3 regions of the Rhizobium sp. WW_1 genome follow, and region 1 is predicted to be linked to each of the others. Evidence: predicted binding sites of a transcription regulator. Region 1 holds the regulator's gene; each other region holds the start of a gene.
What was found. Region 1 encodes LexA, which represses DNA repair genes until DNA is damaged. Its sites were predicted from a motif close to TGTTCNNNNTGTGTTCNG; they were not measured.
Positions count from the first base shown of each region.

Region 2: the regulator LexA is predicted to act here: its motif matches at 1,227-1,244, upstream of BJ928_RS03505 (PA0069 family radical SAM protein).
Region 3: the regulator LexA is predicted to act here: its motif matches at 1,477-1,494, upstream of BJ928_RS19785 (ribonuclease).

Region 1 covers NZ_RAIN01000010.1:182,256-185,534, reverse strand. The annotation lists gene BJ928_RS26420 (ComEC/Rec2 family competence protein) at 1-1,226, shown strand, start outside; gene lexA (transcriptional repressor LexA) at 1,207-1,929, opposite strand; gene BJ928_RS26410 (VOC family protein) at 2,346-3,233, shown strand; gene kdsA (3-deoxy-8-phosphooctulonate synthase) at 3,230-3,279, shown strand, end outside.
Region 2 covers NZ_RAIN01000001.1:742,731-746,009, forward strand. The annotation lists gene moaB (molybdenum cofactor biosynthesis protein B) at 1-31, shown strand, start outside; gene BJ928_RS03495 (hypothetical protein) at 63-377, opposite strand; gene BJ928_RS03500 (glycosyl transferase) at 554-1,072, opposite strand; gene BJ928_RS03505 (PA0069 family radical SAM protein) at 1,314-2,471, shown strand; gene BJ928_RS03510 (ribonuclease HII) at 2,590-3,249, shown strand; gene BJ928_RS03515 (phosphotransferase) at 3,254-3,279, opposite strand, start outside.
Region 3 covers NZ_RAIN01000006.1:349,492-352,770, reverse strand. The annotation lists gene ettA (energy-dependent translational throttle protein EttA) at 1-589, opposite strand, end outside; gene BJ928_RS19785 (ribonuclease) at 716-1,399, opposite strand; gene BJ928_RS19780 (alpha/beta hydrolase) at 1,628-2,560, shown strand; gene BJ928_RS19775 (DMT family transporter) at 2,580-3,279, shown strand, end outside.

The DNA of each region.
Region 1 (3,279 bases):
TATCGGCGATCGTCATTCTTGTTCTCTCGCCGTCGCAGGTGCTCGGCCCGAGCTTCCAGATGTCCTATGCCGCGACGCTGGCGCTGGTGTCGGGCTACTCGCTGTGGAAGCGGCGGCGGCATCGCGAAAGCGTCCTGCCGAAGATCCGCGTGTTAAGCCCACTGCTGTTCGTCGCGCGTTTCTTCGGAGGGGTGATGTCGACCTCGTTTATCGGTGGCGCATCGACGGCCATCTTCTCGATCGAGCATTTTCACCGGTTGGCGACATATGGTCTTGCCGCCAATCTGGCGGCCATGCCAGTTGTCTCCTTCATCGTCATGCCATTCGGCATGGCGGCAATGATGCTCATGCCACTCGGTCTCGACGGACCTTTCTGGAAGGTGACCGGAGAGGGACTGGAACTCGTCATCGCGATCGCGAAAACCGTCGCCGGCTGGGGCGGCGATATCACCTTCGGCCGTCAGCCCGCCTGGTTGATGCCGACATTCATCGTCGGCTTCCTGGTCATGAGCATATTGCGGACGCGGCTTCGCCACCTTGGCTTCCTCTTGTTGCTTTCGTCCGTTGGTGTGGCAGCATTCGGGAGCGGCGTGCCGAAGCCGGACCTGATGATTTCCGAAGATGGCATGCTGGTGGCGCTGCGGCAGGACGACATTCTCGCTACCAATCGCGAGAGGCCGCAAGCATTCATCTTCGAGCAATGGCAAAAGGCATTGGCCGCGGCAGAGCATCAGCCGCCGACCATGCTTCCGGCCGACAGCAGGCTGCCGCAACTCAGCAAGGCAGATCGCGGCAGGAGGTTAAGCAGCGAAGAACAGAACGTCGTCCGCAAGGCAATGGAGGCAGCGCTCGACCGAACGATGCAGGGAAGCTTCGCCTGCCAGAAAGGCGCATGGTGCGTGGCCATGCTCGACAATGGCGCCTTCTTGATCACTATAGAGAATGCAGCCTATCTGCCGTCAGCCTGCGATACCGCAAACATTGTCGTGACACCAATCCGGTTGCGGCTGGATCGCTGCCGCTCCGGAGCGACGCTCATCACCGGCGCAACATTGCGGCGAACGGGATCGCTCGAAATGGCACTCGACGCAGATAAGCCCAATATCTCCACCGCCTTCGACAATCCGCAGAGACCATGGACCCGGCATCGAACTTACGACTGGCGCACTGGAAAATTCGACGCGCCAGTCATATCGGCATCACCGGTCAGTGATAGCGACGAATAAGGCCGACGAGCTTGCCCTGGACCTTGACGCGATCCGGCCCGAAGATGCGCGTTTCATAGGCGGGATTGGCGGCTTCCAGCGCGATCGAGGCGCCCTTGCGGCGGAAGCGCTTCAGCGTCGCCTCTTCGTCATCGACGAGCGCCACGACGATATCGCCGGGATTGGCCGTCGTCGAATTGCGGATAATGACCGTATCGCCGTCGAAAATTCCGGCATCGATCATCGAATCGCCGCGCACTTCAAGCGCATAATGCTCTCCCGAGCCGAGCATGTCGGCCGGAACGGTAATATCGTGCGTATTGTTCTGGATCGCGGAAATCGGCACGCCGGCGGCGATGCGACCCATGACCGGCACGGACGCCGAACCATTGTGATCGTCATTTGCCACTTTCGGCGGGGCGGGTGGAGCCACAGGCTGAGGCTTGCCGAGACTGCCTTCGATGACGCTCGGTGAAAAGCCACGGCGCGGCTGCAAGCTGGGATTATAGGCATCCGGCAGTTTGATGACTTCGAGCGCTCTCGCCCGGTTCGGCAGCCGGCGGATGAAGCCTCGCTCCTCCAGCGCCGTGATCAGACGGTGAATGCCGGATTTGGAGGCCAGATCCAGTGCGTCCTTCATCTCGTCGAAAGATGGCGGAACACCGGACTCCTTCATGCGTTCGTGAATGAAGAGAAGCAGTTCCTGCTGCTTGCGCGTCAACATCGTCTTGGAACCCCAGAATCAAGAAAAACGGTGAAACAAATCCAGAACGGACACTATATGTTCCATATGTGTTCCGCAAGTACTTAAATTTCGGTAAAGCCTTGTTGCGTCGATTAAATAATTACGACTTGCGAATGGACCGGCTGAAGGGATCAAAGCGTTATATCCACGCTAAACTATCGGAAAATATGGGAAATGCTGTTCTGTCAACTGGCAGCCTTTTGTAATGCGGCCGCTATGTTTAGGATACGAAGCAGTGACATGTGATACTGCTGAAGCTGGCTATGAGGCAGAATCAGTCCTCACGTTTGCGAGATCGTCTTCCGCTGGCGAAGTCCTGAAAAGCTTCGTGTGCCCATCTTGAATTGCGCTAGGGATCGGCGCAAATCTGCTGCCGCAGGCATACAGGAGGAGCCATGACTTCGTCCCCGCATCCGCTGGATCATCTCGTGCTGCCGGCCGTGAACATAGCGCTTGCGCGCGAGCGCCTCGGCAAGCTCGGTTTCACGGTGGCTCCGGAGGCGCGCCATCCTTTCGGCACCGAAAACGCCTGCGTCTTCCTTGCCGACAAGACCTATCTCGAGCCACTCGGCGTGGCGTCTCCGGAACAATGCGAGACGAGTATCGTCGACGGGAATGTCTTCGTCGCCCGTGACCAGGCCTACCGCTTCCGGGTTGGTCAGGATGGCTTCTCGGCTGTGGTGTTCGGCACGGATGATGCCGTTGCTGATGACGAGCGTTTCAGGGCGGCAGCCATTTCGGCGGGGCAAATGCTGGATTTTTCCCGACCTATGAAGATGCCGGACGGAACCGAAACGACGGCCGGCTTTCGTCTCGCTTTTGCTGCCGATCTGCGCGCGCCGGACTTCCTCGCCTTCTGCTGTCAGCGTATCAATGCCTTGCCGGCTGACCGCAGCGTGCTCGAACACCATAAGAATGGCGTGACAGGCATCGCGCGGGTAGCGCTTTGCGCGCCAAAGCCGGCGGCTTATCGCAGCTTCTTTGAAGAGGTTGCTGGCGGCCCGCGGATAATGGAGCATTCGTTCGGCTTGACGGTCAGGGTGGCCAATGCGGATCTGGAGATTTTGACGCCGGAGGGCATGGAGGTATTTTATGATTTGCCGTGTCGCACCAGCGATCCTGGGCTCAGGGCGCGCGCAATCCTTTTCAAAACGCGCGATCTTTCCGTGACATCGTCGCATTTCGCTGCTAACGGCGTCACCTACACGCGTAAGAACAATCGTCTATTGGCAAGGCTGGCGCCCGGTGAGGGCGCACTGTTCGCCTTCGAGGAGATAGTATGAGCACGAATTCCGAAGTGACCGTCGGCGAGGGCGCCTCCAAGGTCCT
Region 2 (3,279 bases), on a different contig from region 1:
GCACCTGAAGCGCGGCGCCGGCTCCAGATAGATCCAGCACACCTTCAGGCCTATCCGGTCCGTTATGCCTTCGGGCCCGGCAATGTGGGAATTGATTCCCATTTGTCGCCGCTGAGGATGATGCAGCTATGGCCGGAGGCATCGCTCATCAGGAGCGTCCAGTTGCCGCTTTCGGCCGTGTAGATCTCCATGATCGTACTGGGATCGAGCTTGCCGACGGCGGAAAGCTTTTCCGAAAGATGGTCGCCAAGAAAGGCAACGATATCGACGCGTTGGGCGCAGGCGAGCGTCGCCTGGGAAGCGGCGACGCCGGGATAAAGAATAACGGTTGCCACGAAGGCTGTAGCGATAAAGCCAGTGAACATCGTGCGTTTCATAACGCACCTCCTTTCGCCGGTATCCCGGCGGACAAGGAGTGTTCCGCTGACCTGTTCCGCCGTATATCGGCATCTCTATGGTCGGCCCGACGCGACACGCGAAAGGTGCCGCCACGCCACAATTATCGCACCTATTTGCAGCTTTTCAAATGGAATCTCGGATCGGGCGACGGTGCCTATCGTGCCGCGCGCGCCACCCAGGAAGGAATGAGCTCGCTTGAAAGCCGCCGGCCTTTCTGACCCCTAGCAAATTCCGCCAGGCGCATGCCGGTCTTCGCAAGGGAGATGGCCTGATGCTTGGAGAGCAGCAGGCCCAGTTCGAGCGGTGGCATACTGCGGCCGATCCGCTTCAGGAAGGGTCGGCGATAGCCTCGCGAAGCGGTGAAGCGCGCCGGGACCTTGTTCAGGGAAACATATTCGGCGATTTCATCGATCCAGCCGGCCTGCGGGCGTGCGCCCGGCTCGACCAGCAGCAGCCAGTCTCCCCTCGCCGACCGCAATATGTCGTTGATATCCCACTGTGAATAGAAGCGGCAGCCGGCAGCATCCGCGACCTTCGATGTGCCGTCGCTGGAACCGTGGTCAAGCACGACCACATCGCTGACCAGCCCCTCGACCGCGCCTCCCACCAATGCCGCCAATGTCTGCGCCAGCTCGGGTTCGTGATCCTGGCATTCGATGATAACAGTCAACATTGCCCATTTATAGAGCGGCGCACAATTTTTTGCCAGCGCATAAGCCTTGCGCTCGATTGTTTGAGCAAAGGCTCACGCATGGAAGCGGAGTGCTGGCAGGGCCTAGAAAAAAGGGGAGAGAAAACGCTTCATGGTGCGGCGCAAATCCGCATTTTGTTCTTGCAATGTTCTCATTTGTCGGATAGGAATTTAATCATCTTAGACGCGGAATGCGATGGCATGATCCGCCCTGGAGCTACCGATGAACGAGCAGTCCCTTGCAGGGCAGGTCGCTTTCGCGCCTGCCAATACGGCAGACGTTGCCAACGCCTTGATCGCCGATACAGGCCTCAGGGTCGACGTCGAGCGCCGGCGTGGACGCGGCGCCGGATTGAACCCGAGCGGCCGCTTCGAGCCGCAGCAGCGCGAGGCCTTCGACGACGGCTGGCAAAGCTGGGAGGAACTACCGCCCTTCAAGACCGAAGTGCAGGTGGAAAAGCCACGCACGGCCATTACCCGCAATGAATCTCCCGATATTCCTTTCGACCGCTCCATCAATCCCTATCGCGGCTGCGAACATGGCTGCATCTACTGCTTCGCGCGGCCGACACATGCCTATATGGGCCTGTCGGCGGGTCTGGATTTCGAATCGAAGCTGTTTGCCAAGCCGGACGCCGCCAAGCTTCTGGAACGCGAGCTGGCAAAACCCGGCTACAAGCCGCGGGTCATCGCCATCGGCACCAATACCGACCCGTATCAGCCGATCGAGAAGGAATGGCGGATCATGCGCCAGATCCTCGACGTATTGAACCGGGCGAACCATCCGGTCGCCATCGTCACCAAGTCGGCGCTGGTCATGCGCGACATCGACATCCTCAAGGAGATGGCCGCCAAGAACCTTGTGCGGGTAAGCCTGTCGGTGACGACGCTCGACCGCAAGCTCGCGCGCACGATGGAACCACGGGCTGCGACGCCGCCGCGGCGGCTGGAGGCCATCCAGGCCTTGAACGAAGCGGGCATCCGCACCTCGATCATGGTGGCTCCGATCATCCCGGCGCTTAACGACCACGAGATCGAGCGCATCCTCGATGCCGGCAAAGCGGCCGGCGCGCAGGAGGCAAGCTATGTCATCCTGCGGCTGCCGCTGGAGGTGAGCCCGCTGTTTCGCGATTGGCTGCTGCAGCACTATCCGGATCGCTATCGTCACGTGATGTCGCTGATCCGTTCGATGCGCGGCGGCAAGGATTATGATGCGGAGTTCGGCAAGCGCATGAAGGGCGCCGGTCCCTATGCCTGGCAGATCAGCCGTCGCTTCGAAATGGCGACGCGCCGGCTTGAGCTCACGCGCCGCAATATTGCGTTGCGCGACGACCTGTTCCTGCCGCCTGACGGTAGCGGCGTGCAGCTGTCGCTGCTCTGATTATTTGATTGCGACCTTCCTTGCGGGTTTCCCTGTACCCGCTGGAAAAGCCCCTTGGTTCGCCGCCATGATCCACCGGGGGCTTGCAGGAGATCGGGCGGTGTGCGAGCTTCGCCGCATGCCACGCCGCGCACCGCCCGATTCTCCAATGCTCTTCGAAGATGCTCCGCTCGTTCCCACCTTCGAACTGGAGCTGATTGCGCGCCGCGCCGGGCATTGGCCGGTTGCCGGAGCAGATGAAGTCGGCAGGGGGCCGCTTGCCGGTCCGGTCGTCGCCGCCGCTGTCATTCTCGACCCCGAGCATATTCCGAACGGCCTGAACGATTCCAAGCAATTGACTGCCGCGAGACGCGAGGAACTGTTTGTCGAGATTCTTGCAACAGCAACGGTCTCTATCGCTTCGTCTAGTGCTTCCCGCATCGATACGACCGATATCCGCAAGGCCAGCCTTGACGCCATGCGGCGCGCCATTTGCGGCCTGGCCGTGCCGGCAAGCTACGTGTTGACCGACGGCCTCGATGTGCCCACCGGCCTCGCCTGCCCCGGCAAGGCCGTCGTCAAGGGCGATGCGCGCTCCTTCTCCATCGCCGCCGCGTCAATCGTCGCCAAGGTCACACGTGACCGGATGATGGCGCGGGCCGGTCTCGTCTTCCCCGCCTATGGTTTTGCAGCCCATGCCGGCTATGGCACGGCGAAGCATCGCGCCGGCATCGAGGAGCACGGTCCCTGCTCACTGCATCGCATGAGTTTCCGCCCCTTGCGCAAAGAAGCCGTCTGAACGCTCAGCCCGTCAGCCCCGCGACGATCT
Region 3 (3,279 bases), on a different contig from region 1:
TTTCCAGCCAGGCGATGGTCTCGGCGTCGAGATGGTTGGTCGGTTCGTCGAGCAGCAGCAGGTCCGGCTGCGAGAGAAGCAGGCGGCAAAGCGCGATACGGCGGCGCTCACCGCCGGAAAGGCTAGTGACTTCGGCATCGCGCGGCGGGCAGCACAACGCTTCCATTGCCATCTCGACCTGGCTTTCCAGATCCCAGAGATTCTGGCTGTCGATGATGTCCTGGAGCTTGGCGCCCTCTTCCGCAGTCTCGTCGGAATAGTTCATCATCAATTCGTTGTAGCGATTGAGGATTTCGGTTTTCTTGGCAACGCCTTCCATGACGTTTTCGAAAACCGTCTTGTTCGGATCGAGCTGAGGCTCCTGCGCGAGGTAACCGATGGTGGCGCCTTCGGCCAACCAGGCTTCGCCGGTATATTCCTTGTCGAGGCCGGCCATGATGCGCAGCACCGTCGACTTACCCGCACCGTTCGGGCCGAGAATACCGATCTTGGCGTCGGGGTAGAAGGAGAGATGGATGTTCTCGAGGATCTTCTTGGCGCCATAGGACTTATTCAGTCCGGCCATATGATAAATAAACTGACGTGCCATAGCTTGGGTTACTCCACGGGCGGATAACATTGCGAATTGTGCCGCTATGTAGGCGAAACCCGGCCCTCGGGCAACGGCGAAACCTTGTCCGAGGGCATTTATCCGCGTCGCAAAGACCGGATTAGGCTAGAAACCGGCCGCGTCCACCACGCCGCGGTCACAGCCGAAGGAAGTGCTGCCCGCCCCCTGGATGAGCTTCGCAAGCCGAGGCTCGTTACCCTGCGGCGGATCGATCGCATCTTCCGAGAGACCTATGGTCAACTCAGAAATCATCCTGACATTGCCGACGCGGCGGCAGCTCATCTTGATGCGGGCATTGGCCCCCTCGCCGAAGCTCTGGTCGAAGGCTGCCTTGATGCTTTCGGCGTCGAGCTCCTTGCCGATGTTCTGGGCGAAGAGATCGCGCACCGTCGATGCATTGAGTTCGGTAATCAGGCCGGCGGCGATGGAGAAATATTGGTCGGCGCTGAGCTTCGTGCAGGTGCCGTGCTTGATCCACTCGTGCCGCTCGAGCCCGGATTGCGTGCCCGGCATCACCTTGTCGAGCTTGGTCTTCACGTCTTGCGACAGCTGTACCGCCGGCAGGTCCTTCCAGTCGCTGCTGCGATCTGCCTGCTTCAGATCATCGGAGACATCACAATATTGCTGCCGCATCGGCCAGAGGCCGTGCAACGAAAAATTCGTGGCGTCATGATTGTCCGACGACTGGTTCCGGCACTCCGCCTTCTTCTGGTTCGTTTGGCAAAATGTCGGCTCCCAGCTTGCCGCCAGGATAAAGCGCGTCCGCCCGCGGCTATGGTCCTGCGCCATGGCGCCGGTCACAATGCCGACCGAAAGGATTGCAACCGCAAATACCCGAAGCCAATGCTTCATTCCCCGCCTCCAACTGGAACATTATGGGAACAAATAAGCAGGTTGCTCGAGTGTGCGCAATCCTGAATCGCGGCGCTCGGAAAGATTTATTTCTGTGAGCTTCACCACCTATCCATTGCAATCGGGCGGATGATAACCTTTCGTTCAATCCGGGAGGAATGAAGCATGTTCGCCGAGACACAGCGCCTGAACAGTCCGACGGGCGCGACCCTTGCCTATCATCATTTGCCGACGGCGATCGATGCTCGCGGCGTCCTTCTGATCTCGCACGGCCTCGCCGAGCACTCCCGTCGCTATGAAACCTTCGCGAACGCGATGGCCGCCCAAGGATTTCATGTCTATGCCCATGACCATCGCGGGCATGGCGAGACCGTTGCCTACGATGCGCCGATCGGGCGCTTCGCCCGAAGAGATGGTGTCGAGCAGGTCATCGCCGATGTCCTTGCCATGCGTGAGCTCGCCGCAAGCACCCATCCCGGCCTGCCGATCATCCTGTTCGGTCATTCCATGGGCGGTCTAATCAGCCTGAACGCGGCCGTCACCTATCCCGACAAATTCGATGCCGTCACCGTGTGGAACTCGAATTTCAATCCAGGCATTGCCGGCCGCGCCGCCCAACTCATTCTCAGGACCGAGCGGATGTTCAAGGGATCGGATGTGCCAAGCGGACCGCTGCCGAAATTGACCTTCGGCACCTGGGCGCGATCTATTCCGAACCGACGCACGGACTTCGACTGGCTCTCCCGCATCCCGGCGCAGGTCGACAAGTACGTCGCCGATCCGCTGTGCGGCTTCGATGCCTCCGTCTCGCTCTGGCTCGACATATTCGAACTCACCTTCCGAGCGCCACAAAGGACCTATCTCGACCGTCTCTCTCGCGACATGCCGATCCATCTCGTCGGCGGTGGCAAGGACCCGGCAACCGACAACGCGAAGGCAATTTCCTGGCTGGCAAATCATTTGAAAGGTGCTGGCCTCGCTCATATCACCACTGAGATCTATCCAGACATGCGGCACGAGACGCTCAACGACATCGGCGCCGAGCAAGCCATTTCCGACTTTGCCGATTGGTGCAAGAAGATGACGGCAAAGAACTGATTCTCAAGGAAATTCTGTAATGAACACCTCCAGCGGCTCCTCAGTCCGATTGCCGCAATCGGAGCTGACCTTCGGCCTGTTGATGATGTTTCTATCCGTCGTCCTCTCGCCGATCATCGACATCTTCTCCAAGCTCGCGGCAACAACCATTCCGCCGGGAGAAGTCACTGCCGCGCGCTTCATCTTCCAATCGCTCTTCGCACTGCCGATGATGGTTATGCGCGGACAATGGGGTCTGTGGACATGGCGGCGCAGCGGTATTCATGCCATCCGTGCTGCCGTGCTCACACTGTCCATGGTGTCCTTCGTGACCACGCTGCAGGTCATGGAAGTTGCCGACGCCATCGCCATCTTCTTCGTCGAGCCGATGATGCTGACGATCCTGAGCAGCATCTTCCTTAAGGAAACCATCGGATGGCGACGCTACACCGCCTGCGCCGTCGGCTTCTTCGGCGCGATGCTCATCATCCAGCCGAGCTTTCAGGAAGTCGGCTTCATCGCGCTACTGCCCGTCGTCACCGCCCTTTGCATTGCCGTTTACGTGATGATTACGCGCGTCGTCTCCCATAGCGAGGATGCCTGGTCGATGCAGTTCCAGACGGGCATATGGGGCATCGGCCTCAGCCTGATCCTGCTCGCAATCGGCCGGGCAACGGGAATTGCAATCCTTGATCTCGTGATGCCGGACCTCACTGCCATGCTCTACCTGCTTGGCGTCG